DNA from 2 places in the Novosphingobium sp. RL4 genome. Region 1 is predicted to be linked to the other one. Evidence: riboswitches for the same ligand, from Rfam matches in the RefSeq annotation. Region 1 holds a riboswitch; the other holds the start of a gene.

Region 1 (4,917 bases):
CCAAAGCAATTGACGGGTCATGACGTTACCTCAGTGGCAGGGAAAACCGAGGAGGTGCCGGCCGTCGTGGACGAATTCGTGAACGTACATGCCCTGGAACAGGGAGAAAGCGCCCTGCTCGGTGCTCACGAAATAGAGGAAGATAAGGGCCAGCAGCGTGCCCAGCACGGCCCAGGGAGCGATGTCCTCGATCGGGATGGCGCTGCCGCCTTCGACCGGAATGAAGGTATCATCGAAAATTGCGGCGGAAACAGCCATGCTCATGCTCCTTGGCGGGATTGCGCGTCCCCGGAAAATCTGTGCCAAGGCGGAAGGTCTGGCTCTCGACGGGGAAGTTCCCGTTCGATTACAGTGGCGCGACCGCGCCGGAATTCCACCGGCTTCTTCAATCCTCGACGCCTTCCCTTAGGACCGGGTTACCGGCGGCGTCAACGACCTCGATGGAATTCAGGCCTTGGCGACGACCCTCCTGCTGATCTGCATCGCCGCCACGGCCCCGGCCCGTCACGGCGGCTTTGCAGGGCCTGACGAACCGCTGGACGAGGGCGGGCTGCGCGATGCGGCGCGCACCGCGCTGAACGATCGCTTCCGCGATAGCACCTTCACCAGCCCCGCCATCGCCGCTGCCGAGACCGCAGGGGCGATGGGCATTATCGGGCGGACGGAACCCGCGCTGGCCGATATCGATCATGGCCGCTGGTCCGGCCGCGCCTTTGCGCAAGTGCACCAGGAGGAACCCGGCGCGTTCTCGGCATGGATCGCAGACCCGCTTGGCGGCGCTCCGGGGGGAGAATCGATGGAAACCGCCCGGCAGCGGATCGGCCGATGGATGGACGAGATCGCCCGTCACGACGGCCCGGCCTGCGGGATCACGCACCCGATGATCGTGCGCGCGGCGCTTTCCCATGCGCTCTGCCTGCCGCTTTCCACCACGCTCGCGATAGACATCGCGCCGCTTTCGCATACCGTGTTTTCGTTCAGCGGCAGGTGGCGGCTGCAATCGCTTGGCCTTGCCGGGGGGCTTGCGGGCAGCGGCCTGCCCGGCTAATCGCCGCAGGGCCCGTTTCGCCCTTCAGGACGCCGCGGGCAAAGATCGCGCCGGTGCCCCGCAAGGGGCTTAATACGGGAACCCGGTAGAGTTTTGCTCGAAAGAGTTTGCTCGATTCCGGGGCTGTCCCTGCAACTGTAAGCGGTGAGCGCGATGCACATTCGCGGCGGGACAATCGCTTCCCGACGCAGCCACTGGGCCGGACGCTAAATCCTGCGAGGCCTGGGAAGGCCGTGCATCCCGCCCTGACCCGCGAGCCAGGATACCTGCCTGCGTCGATGTCGCTCTTGCCCGGGTCCAGGGGATGGCCAAGGCACGGTAACTCTTCCGTCTGAGCGACGTGATGCATGCGGCCGGGGCCGCAGCGGCATGCCGTGTCGGGCGCCCGTGCGCCGGTCCGACGCGGCACGCCGCAATCGTCGCAGGTCGCGGCGGAAAGCCCCGCCGCTTCAGGTCGCTGGCGCGCGGGAGACGACACATGAGCAAAGTTCCCACCACCGTCATCACCGGCTTTCTGGGCGCCGGCAAGACCACGCTGATCCGCCACCTGCTGCAAAACGCCAAGGGCCGCCGCCTTGCCCTCATCATCAACGAATTCGGCGATGTCGGCGTGGACGGCGAACTGGTGAAGGGCTGCAACGACGAAGCCTGCCCGGAAGACGATATCGTCGAACTGGCCAACGGCTGCATCTGCTGCACCGTCGCCGACGATTTCCTGCCGACCATGCAGAAGCTGCTGGACCGCGAGAACAGGCCCGATCACATCATCATCGAGACCAGCGGCCTTGCCCTGCCCAAGCCGCTGGTGAAGGCCTTCCAGTGGCCCGACATCCGCACCCGCGCCACGGTTGACGGCGTGGTCGCCCTGATCGACGCCGATGCCGTCGCGGCCGGCCGTTTCGCCACTGACGAGGCAGCACTGGCAGCCGCCCGCGCGGCCGATCCGATGCTGGACCACGAAAGCCCGCTGGAAGAACTGTTCGAGGAACAGCTGGGCTGCGCCGACATGGTCGTGCTCAACAAGACCGACTTGGTGGATGCCGATGCCCTTGCCCATGTCGAAACGCTGGTGCTGGCCGAAACGCGCCCCGGCGTGAAGATCGTGCGCGCCGATCACGGCGCCGTCGACATCGCCGCGCTGCTGGGTATCACTGCCGCGGCCGAGGACGATCTCGATTCCCGCCCCTCGCACATCGACGGGCTGGACGAGGATCACGACCATGACGACTTCGACAGCTTCGTCGTTTCCGGCGGCGATGTGGCCGATCTCGACGCCCTTCTCGCCCGTTTAAACGGCCTGATCGCAGAGCACGACATTCTGCGCGTGAAAGGCATGGTCGCGGTCGGCGGCAAGCCGAGCCGCCTTGTCGTGCAGGCCGTCGGTCCGCGCATCCAGCACTTCTACGACCGCGCCTGGCTGCCGCAGGAACTGCGCCGCACCCAGCTTGTCGTCATCGGCCAGAAGGGGCTGGACCGCACCGCCATCGAAGCAGGGCTTGCCGGGGTTCTCGGCCCCGTGGCCACTACAGCAGACGCCTGATGCACCTGCTGTCCGCCACGCCGGGGACGATCTCCAACGGCGAGGAGGCGATCGACCTCGACCAGTCTCCCGGCGACATGGTGATCCTCACCGTGGCGGACAGCGAACTCGCCTGCTTCGCGGGCGCGGCGGCGCGTTTGCCGGAAGGTGGGCCGAGCGTTCGCCTCGCCAATCTGCTGCAACTGCGCCATCCCTACTCGATCGACCTCTATGTCGAGAAAGTGATCGCGAAGGCCAGATTCGTCTGCGTGATCCTGCTCGGCGGCAAGAGCTACTGGGGCTACGGGATCGACGAGATCGCCCGTGTCGCGCGGGAGAACGGCATTGCCTTCGCCGCCATCGCCGATGGGCGCGAGGCCGATCCCGCACTCGACCGCGCCTCCACCTTGACCGCCGAGGTCCGCGAGCGGATGCGCGACTATCTCCGGCAGGGCGGCATGGCCAATGCCCTCTCGTTCCTGCGCACCGCCGCGCGGACCATCGGCCATGACGCAGGCGAACCGGACGATCCGGTGCCCGTGGCCGATGCCGGGCTCTACCTTGCAGGCACCGAGCGCGCCGGGCTTGCCGAAGTGCAGGCAGGCTGGACCGAAGGCCGCCCGCTCGCCCTGCTGGTGTTCTACCGCGCGCTGATGATCGCGGGCACGCTGGACGCCGTGGACGCGATGATCGCGGCGCTGCAGGAGCGCGGCTTCAACGTCGCCGCCGTTCACGTTCGCGCCTTGCGGGAACCTTTCGCGGTGGACTGGCTGGGCGGATTGCTGGGCGAGGTCGCGCCCGATGTGATCGTCAACGCCACCAGCTTCGCCTCGTCCTCCGCAGGTGACGATCGCAAGCCGGGCATTCTCGAAAAGGCGGACTGCCCGATCCTGCAAGTCGCCTTTGCGGGTGTCCTGGAAAGCGAGTGGCAGAGCGCCGCACGCGGCCTTGGCCCGCGCGACCTTGCGATGAATGTGGCGCTGCCCGAAGTGGACGGCCGCATTTTCACCCGCGCCGTCGCCTTCAAGGCGGCCGAGCGTTTCGACGACGTGACCCAGTGCGGCATCGTCGTCCCTCGCGTCGCGCCGGACCGGGTGGCCTTCGTCGCCGATCTGGCCGCCAACTGGGCGCGCCTGCGCCGCACGCCGTCCACCGAGCGCCGTGTGGCGCTGGTGCTGGCGAACTACCCCAACCGCGATGGACGCATCGGCAATGGCGTGGGCCTCGACACCCCTGCCAGCACCGCTGCGATCGTCGCCGCGCTGGCCGAGGCGGGCTACGACACCGGCAAGGCTCCGCAAGACGGCGCCGCACTGATGCGCGTGATGACCGGCGGCGTGACCAACGATCTGACATCGCTGGAACGCGCGGGCGAAGTTTCGCTGCCGCTTTCGGCCTACGAATCCGCCTTCGCAATGGTGCCCGAAAACGCGCGCAAGGCGATGGTCGAGCGCTGGGGCGCGCCATCCGCCGATCCCTTCGTGCGGGATAGCGCCTTCCGCCTGCCGGTCCACCGTTTCGGCAATCTCGCCGTCGCCGTGCAGCCCGCGCGCGGCTACAACATCGATCCCAAGGCCAGCTATCACGATCCGGCCCTGCCGCCGCCGCACGCCTATCTCGCCTTCCACGTCTGGCTGGCGCAGGACTTCGGCGCGCAGGCGGTGGTTCATGTCGGCAAGCACGGCAATCTGGAATGGTTGCCCGGCAATGCCATCTCGCTCTCGCGCGAGTGCTTCCCGGAGATCTGCGCCGGGCCGCTGCCGCAGCTCTACCCCTTCATCGTCAACGACCCCGGCGAAGGCACACAGGCCAAACGCCGGATCGGCGCGGTGGTGATCGACCACCTCACCCCGCCCCTGACCCGCGCCGAGACCTATGGCCCGCTCAAGCAGCTTGAGGCGCTGGTGGACGAATACTACCTCGCCGCCGGGATGGACCCGCGCCGCCTCGACCGCTTGCGGCGGGACATTCTCGATCTGGCGCGCAGCCACGGCCTCGACCGCGATGCCGGGGCCAGCGGAGACGATGACGACGCGCTTTCGGCCATCGACAACTACTTGTGCGAACTGAAGGAATTGCAGATCCGCGACGGTCTGCATGTCTTCACCCGGTCACCCGAAGGCCGCTTGCGGCGCGACCTGCTGGTGGCGCTGGCCCGCACGCCGCGCGGCTATGACCATGCCGGACAGGCCTCGCTCTTGCGCGCGATGGCTATCGACTTAGGCCTCGACTTCGATCCGCTCGATTGCCGCATGGGCGATCGCTGGGACGGCGCGCGGCCCGAGGCGCTGGCGGCGATTTCGGGCGAGCCTTGGCGCACGCATGGCGATACCGTCGAGCGGCTCGAACT
Region 2 (4,917 bases), 130 kb from region 1:
GGGGCATAGCCGACGATGTCGGTCGCCTCCGCCAGCGCCTGCGAGACTTCTGGCGTCACCAGCGCGGCATCACCCGGACCGATGCCCGCAATCGCGATCCAGCCGCTCATGGCCGGCGGCCCTGCCCGTGGATCAGCAGGATCGAGAAATAGGGCGTCACGGCCTGCGCCTCGCACAGCGGCGTAACGCGTTGCTCCGCCATGGCCGCATGTTCCACCAGCCAGGCCTCTCCCTCGCGCCCGGCGGCGGCCACCGCGCGCCGCAGCTTGTCGAGATTGCGACCGATCTTCATGACGACCAGGGCATCGGTATCGCGAATGCGCCTTGCCAGATCGTCCTCGGGCAGCGTGGCCATCAGCACGGTGAGCACGTCGTCTCCCCAGGTCATCGGCGCGCCGCTGGCAGTCCACGCGCCGGACATCCCGGTGATCCCGGGGACCACTCGTGTCGGCACCGAGCCCGACAGGCGGGTGTAGAGGTGCATGAACGAGCCGTAGAAGAACGGGTCGCCCTCGCACAGGACCACGACATCCTCGCCCGCACCGGCCAGCCGCGCGACATGGCCCGCGCAATATTCGTAGAACTCGGAAAGGCAGGCGTTGTAGCGCGGGTCGGACAGCGGGATTTCCGTCGTGACCGGATACTCCATCGCGAATTCCACAACGTCTTCGCGCAGCATCCCCTCGACGATCCTGCGCGCCTGCCCGGGGCGGCCGGACTTGCGGAAATAGGCGACATGCCTTGCCTCGCGCACCAGACGGTCGGCGCGAACGCTCAGCAGGTCCTGCGCGCCGGGGCCAAGGCCCACGCCGTGAACGGTGCCCGGCTTCATTCCGCGCGGCTCCCGATGGCGTTGATCGCGGCCACGGTGATGGCGCTGCCGCCCAGCCGCCCCTCGACGATGCAGCAGGGCACCGGCATCGCCTCCCACAGCGCGGCCTTGGACTCCACCGCGCCGACAAAGCCGACCGGACACCCTATGATCGCCGCCGGGCGCGGACAGGCGGGGTCTTCCAGCATGTTCAGCAAATGGAACAGCGCTGTCGGCGCATTGCCGATCGCCACCAGCGCCCCCTGCAGATGCGGCCGCCACAGTTCGAGCGCCGCGGCCGAGCGCGTGTTGGACATGGCTTTCGCCAGATCGGGAACCGCCGGGTCGTGCAGCGTGCAGATCACCGGATTGCCGGCGGGAAGGCGCGATCTGGTGATGCCTTCCGTCACCATGCGCGCATCGCAGAGCACCGGAGCCCCGCGCGCTGCAGCCGCGATCGCGGCTTCGGCGAAGCCCGCGGAGAACCGTATATGAGCGGCCAGTTCGACCATGCCCGAGGCATGGATCATGCGCACCGCGATACGCTCTTCCTCACGCGTGAAACGCTGGAGATCGGCCTCGGCACGGATGGTCGCGAAAGACTGGCGGTAGATCGCCGCGCCATCGGTTTCATAAAGATGAGGCATCATTCGGCTCCGAAATGGGCGAGCAGTTGTGGGAGATCGAGGCCGGACCGGCATGGCGGGTCTCCGGCAGCGGCATCGATGGAAAGGTCGAAGCGGCCGTTTCGCCCGGTCAGCGTGACGCTTGCAGGGGCGGAACGCGCACAGCCCTTGGCGCAGCCGGAGACGTGAAGGCGGCCCGGAACGTGCGCGGCCAGCCGCAAGGCCAGCGGCCGCGTCGCCACGGTCGCCTGCGGGCACAGCGGTGCTCCGGGGCAGGCGTCCACGCGCATGGCCGGATCGGTAGGATCGCTGACAAAGCCATCCCCGACAGGATCGGGGAGCGGGTTCGCGCCTTCCAGAAGAAGCACCCGCCACGGGGTGATCCGCAAGGCCGCCGCCCCGGAACGTGTGACGAGCGAGGCCAGCGCCGCCGCCTCCACGCTGCCGAAAGCGGCGCCGCAGGCATGGCCCATGGCATGGGCGCCGGGGCCGATGACCGGACGCGGCGATGCGGGAGAGACCCATCCCCTGGCCCAGCCCGGCAGCTCGGCACGGTGGCGCGCCATCCTGCCGGATGCGATCCCGCCGGAGGCGACGAACCATTCCGCCAGTTCGACCAGCGCGCCGACCGCTTCGTCCACGGCAACGGGAATCCCCAGCGCCCGGCCATCCGCGCGCAGGATGAGCCAGCCGCCTTCGCCCCGTTCGATCCGAAAGTCCGCCGGGCTTCCCCCCAGGATCGGCGCGGCTCCGGCGTCCACGGCGAAACCCATCTTTCCCGGCAGTTCCGGCAGGCGAACCTGCGCACTGGCCAGCGCCTCGGCGATCCGGAACGTGTCGTCCCCCGCCGTCCAGTCCGGCGCGACGAGGATATTGCGGCGGTTTTCGGTATCGGGCCGGGCATCCACCAGTTCCAGCGCCACCAGTTGCTCCAGCAGGGCCGCCCAACCGGCTTCGGTCACACCCCGGATCTGGAGATTGGCACGGCGGCTGAGGTCGATCGCCCCGCTGCCGTATTCGCGGGCCAGCGCGCAGAGCGCCAGCGCCTGCGCGCGTGACAGGCGCCCAAGGCGCGGCCGCACGCGCACGATCAGCCCGTCGCCCGCCATCATCGGGCGCCAGGCACTGGGGCACCAGCCGCGCACGGCAAAGTCGCTCATGTGCGGCGATCCGGGCGGGAACGCTGGATTTTCAAAAGGGCACGCTTCGACGAGACGCGCATAAACGCTTTCAACCGCGCGCGGCGACGATGACCGGGGCTTGCCGACGAAGTCGGTCCGTGCGCAACGACAGGCGGGCGCGACATACGCCATCCCTGCACACCGATGCAGCCCCAGCCGCACAGGTTCGTCGCTCACGCGGAGTACCGAGCCTTGGCCTTTCCCTGGACCATGGCAAGAGCGACCGACGCGCCGGCAGGTCTCCTGGCTCACGGGTCAAAGCTCGATACGCGGCCTTCCCGGAACCGGCGCCGATGGGCGCCTTCATCCAGTGGCCGGCTCCGTTGAGGGAGCCCCGGCATCTCGCTCGCCGCTTACAGTTGCAGGGACAGCTGCGGAATGGGAGTTTCCTCCGCACCGCATTCCCATTTCAGCCCCGAAAGGCACCCGCGCGATCGTTGCAGGCCGGACGAAATCCGGCTTGCAGGTGCCGCCTAACCCAAAACGGGATCGATGCCAATCGTCAGCGCAGCCCTGCAAGCGCATCCCGGCGATATCGCACGGCGGCGGCGATACCGGGCGGCCCGATTGCGCCCGATCAATGCGGCTGACGGCGCAGGCGTCATGATCTGCCGAAACCCGGAAGTCATCGCCGATGGTGACGAAACCTCAGGTCGGGTCCGGACGTTGCACACCGAGACGAAGGAGAATCCCATGCTCGAACATGTCCCTCAATGGCTTGGCGCCCTGTTTCACAACTTCCGCGCGGGACATTCCAAGCTGGCGATCGTCCGCGCCGGGCTGGTGCCGGAAGGCGCCTTCATAGACCTGTCGAGCCCCGCTTTCGAGAACGGCGCGCGCCTTCCCGCCCGCTTCACGGCCGATGGCGAAGGCATATCCCCGCCGCTGGAATGGGGCGAGGTTCCTGCCGCCACCACCAGCCTGGCGCTGCTGGTCGAAGACCCCGACGCTCCTGCGGCCGAGCCTCTTGTCCACGCCATCGTCTGGAACCTTCCCGCAGGCACACGGGCGATTCCCGAAGGCGGCATCGGCCCTGACGACGACGGTGCGCCGGACGGGCGCGATGTGGGGCGCAACAGCTATCAGGCCGAAGGCTGGCTGCCGCCCGATCCCCCGCCGGGCCACGGCACGCACGATTACGTGTTTCAGCTCTTCGCGCTTTCCCGCGCGCCCGTGCTGGAAACGAACCCGGGCCGTTCGGAATTCCTGGCGGCGATCAAGGACCATGTCCTGGCCGCCGGAATGCTGGTGGGCCATTACGCGCGCGGAGACGGGGAACCGGCTGACGAGGAGTAGATCACGGCGGCAAAGGCGAGCGCCCCTTCGGCGCTCCCGCCCCGCTGTCATCTCCATTCGCGCAGGCGGGTTGCGCGCGCGGCCATTGTCAGCAGCGCAGGAAAGGACCGGGCCGCGTGGCACCCGGCCTGCCGCAGGACCGGATGGTCCAGCATGTTCTGGAACGCCATGGCCCGCCGGACCTGACCGCGAACCTCCGCGGCGAGCCTGCAGTCGTATCGCCGCGCGTCCTCGCCCGCCATCACGCTTTGCGCGGCGACGAAGGCACTGCGCAGGGCGATGGCCATGCCGTCCCCGGTGAGCGAGGCGGTCATCGCCCACTGGTCTCCCAGCCGCAGCACCCGGCTGTTCGCGGTCCGGGCCGGGGCCATGCCGTAGTTCAGGTTGGCGATCGTTACAGGACGGTCGAACAGCGGCTCCGCATCGGCCAGCATTTCGCGCAGCGCCGCGATCTCGTCCAGCCGGGCGCGCAGGCCCGTCCAGTCCCCGCCGGACTGCGCAAGACGGCTGCGGCGCACGACGAGGCACAAGTTGGCCCGTCCACCCTCCACCATCTGAAGTCCCGCATAACCGCCGCCGAACAGAAAGAGCATGATCGTGCCCGCCAGACGGTGCATCGCGGCAGGGGCAAGGCGGTAATGCATCTTGAACCCCACGAAACCAGCCTCCGCCCGCCCCGTGGACGCCGTGCCTCTTTCGCGCAGGGGCAGCTTGCCGCTTGCCAGCAGCAGATACTCCCCCTCTCGGTCCCCCTCGCTCGTGCGGGCCACGCAGCCGCCGAGTTCGAGTACCCTGACGCCCCGCTCCACCCGCGCGCCGGCTGCGATGGTCTCCCTCAACAGCGCCTCGTCCAGCACATGGCGGCTGAGGCCCCAGGCACCGAAGGGCAGCGGCGCCTCCGCTTCCACAGTGCCCGAAACCAGCCTGATCCGCTGGATCGGCACACCGCCCAGCGAAGCGGGGTCCACGCCAAGCTGGCGCAGATGCGCCGCCGCCTCCACCG

Evidence for each region. Region 1 has a riboswitch for cobalamin ahead of cobW (cobalamin biosynthesis protein CobW). Riboswitches for the same ligand answer to the same signal wherever they lie in the genome.
Region 2: it holds a riboswitch for cobalamin, as region 1 does, so the genes downstream of both, U9J33_RS17535 (cobalamin biosynthesis protein CobG) here and cobW (cobalamin biosynthesis protein CobW) in region 1, are expected to answer to the same signal.

The regions. Positions count from the first base shown of each region.
Region 1 covers NZ_CP141945.1:139,912-144,828, reverse strand. The annotation lists gene U9J33_RS18065 (CbtA family protein) at 1-21, opposite strand, end outside; gene U9J33_RS18060 (CbtB domain-containing protein) at 31-240, opposite strand; cobalamin riboswitch at 295-419, opposite strand; gene U9J33_RS18055 (histidine phosphatase family protein) at 455-1,048, shown strand; cobalamin riboswitch at 1,083-1,337, shown strand; gene cobW (cobalamin biosynthesis protein CobW) at 1,527-2,588, shown strand; gene cobN (cobaltochelatase subunit CobN) at 2,588-4,917, shown strand, end outside.
Region 2 covers NZ_CP141945.1:11,026-15,942, reverse strand. The annotation lists gene cobJ (precorrin-3B C(17)-methyltransferase) at 1-110, opposite strand, end outside; gene U9J33_RS17545 (precorrin-2 C(20)-methyltransferase) at 107-832, opposite strand; gene U9J33_RS17540 (precorrin-8X methylmutase) at 829-1,458, opposite strand; gene U9J33_RS17535 (cobalamin biosynthesis protein CobG) at 1,458-2,597, opposite strand; cobalamin riboswitch at 2,834-3,063, opposite strand; gene U9J33_RS17530 (YbhB/YbcL family Raf kinase inhibitor-like protein) at 3,312-3,914, shown strand; gene U9J33_RS17525 (NAD(P)/FAD-dependent oxidoreductase) at 3,962-4,917, opposite strand, start outside.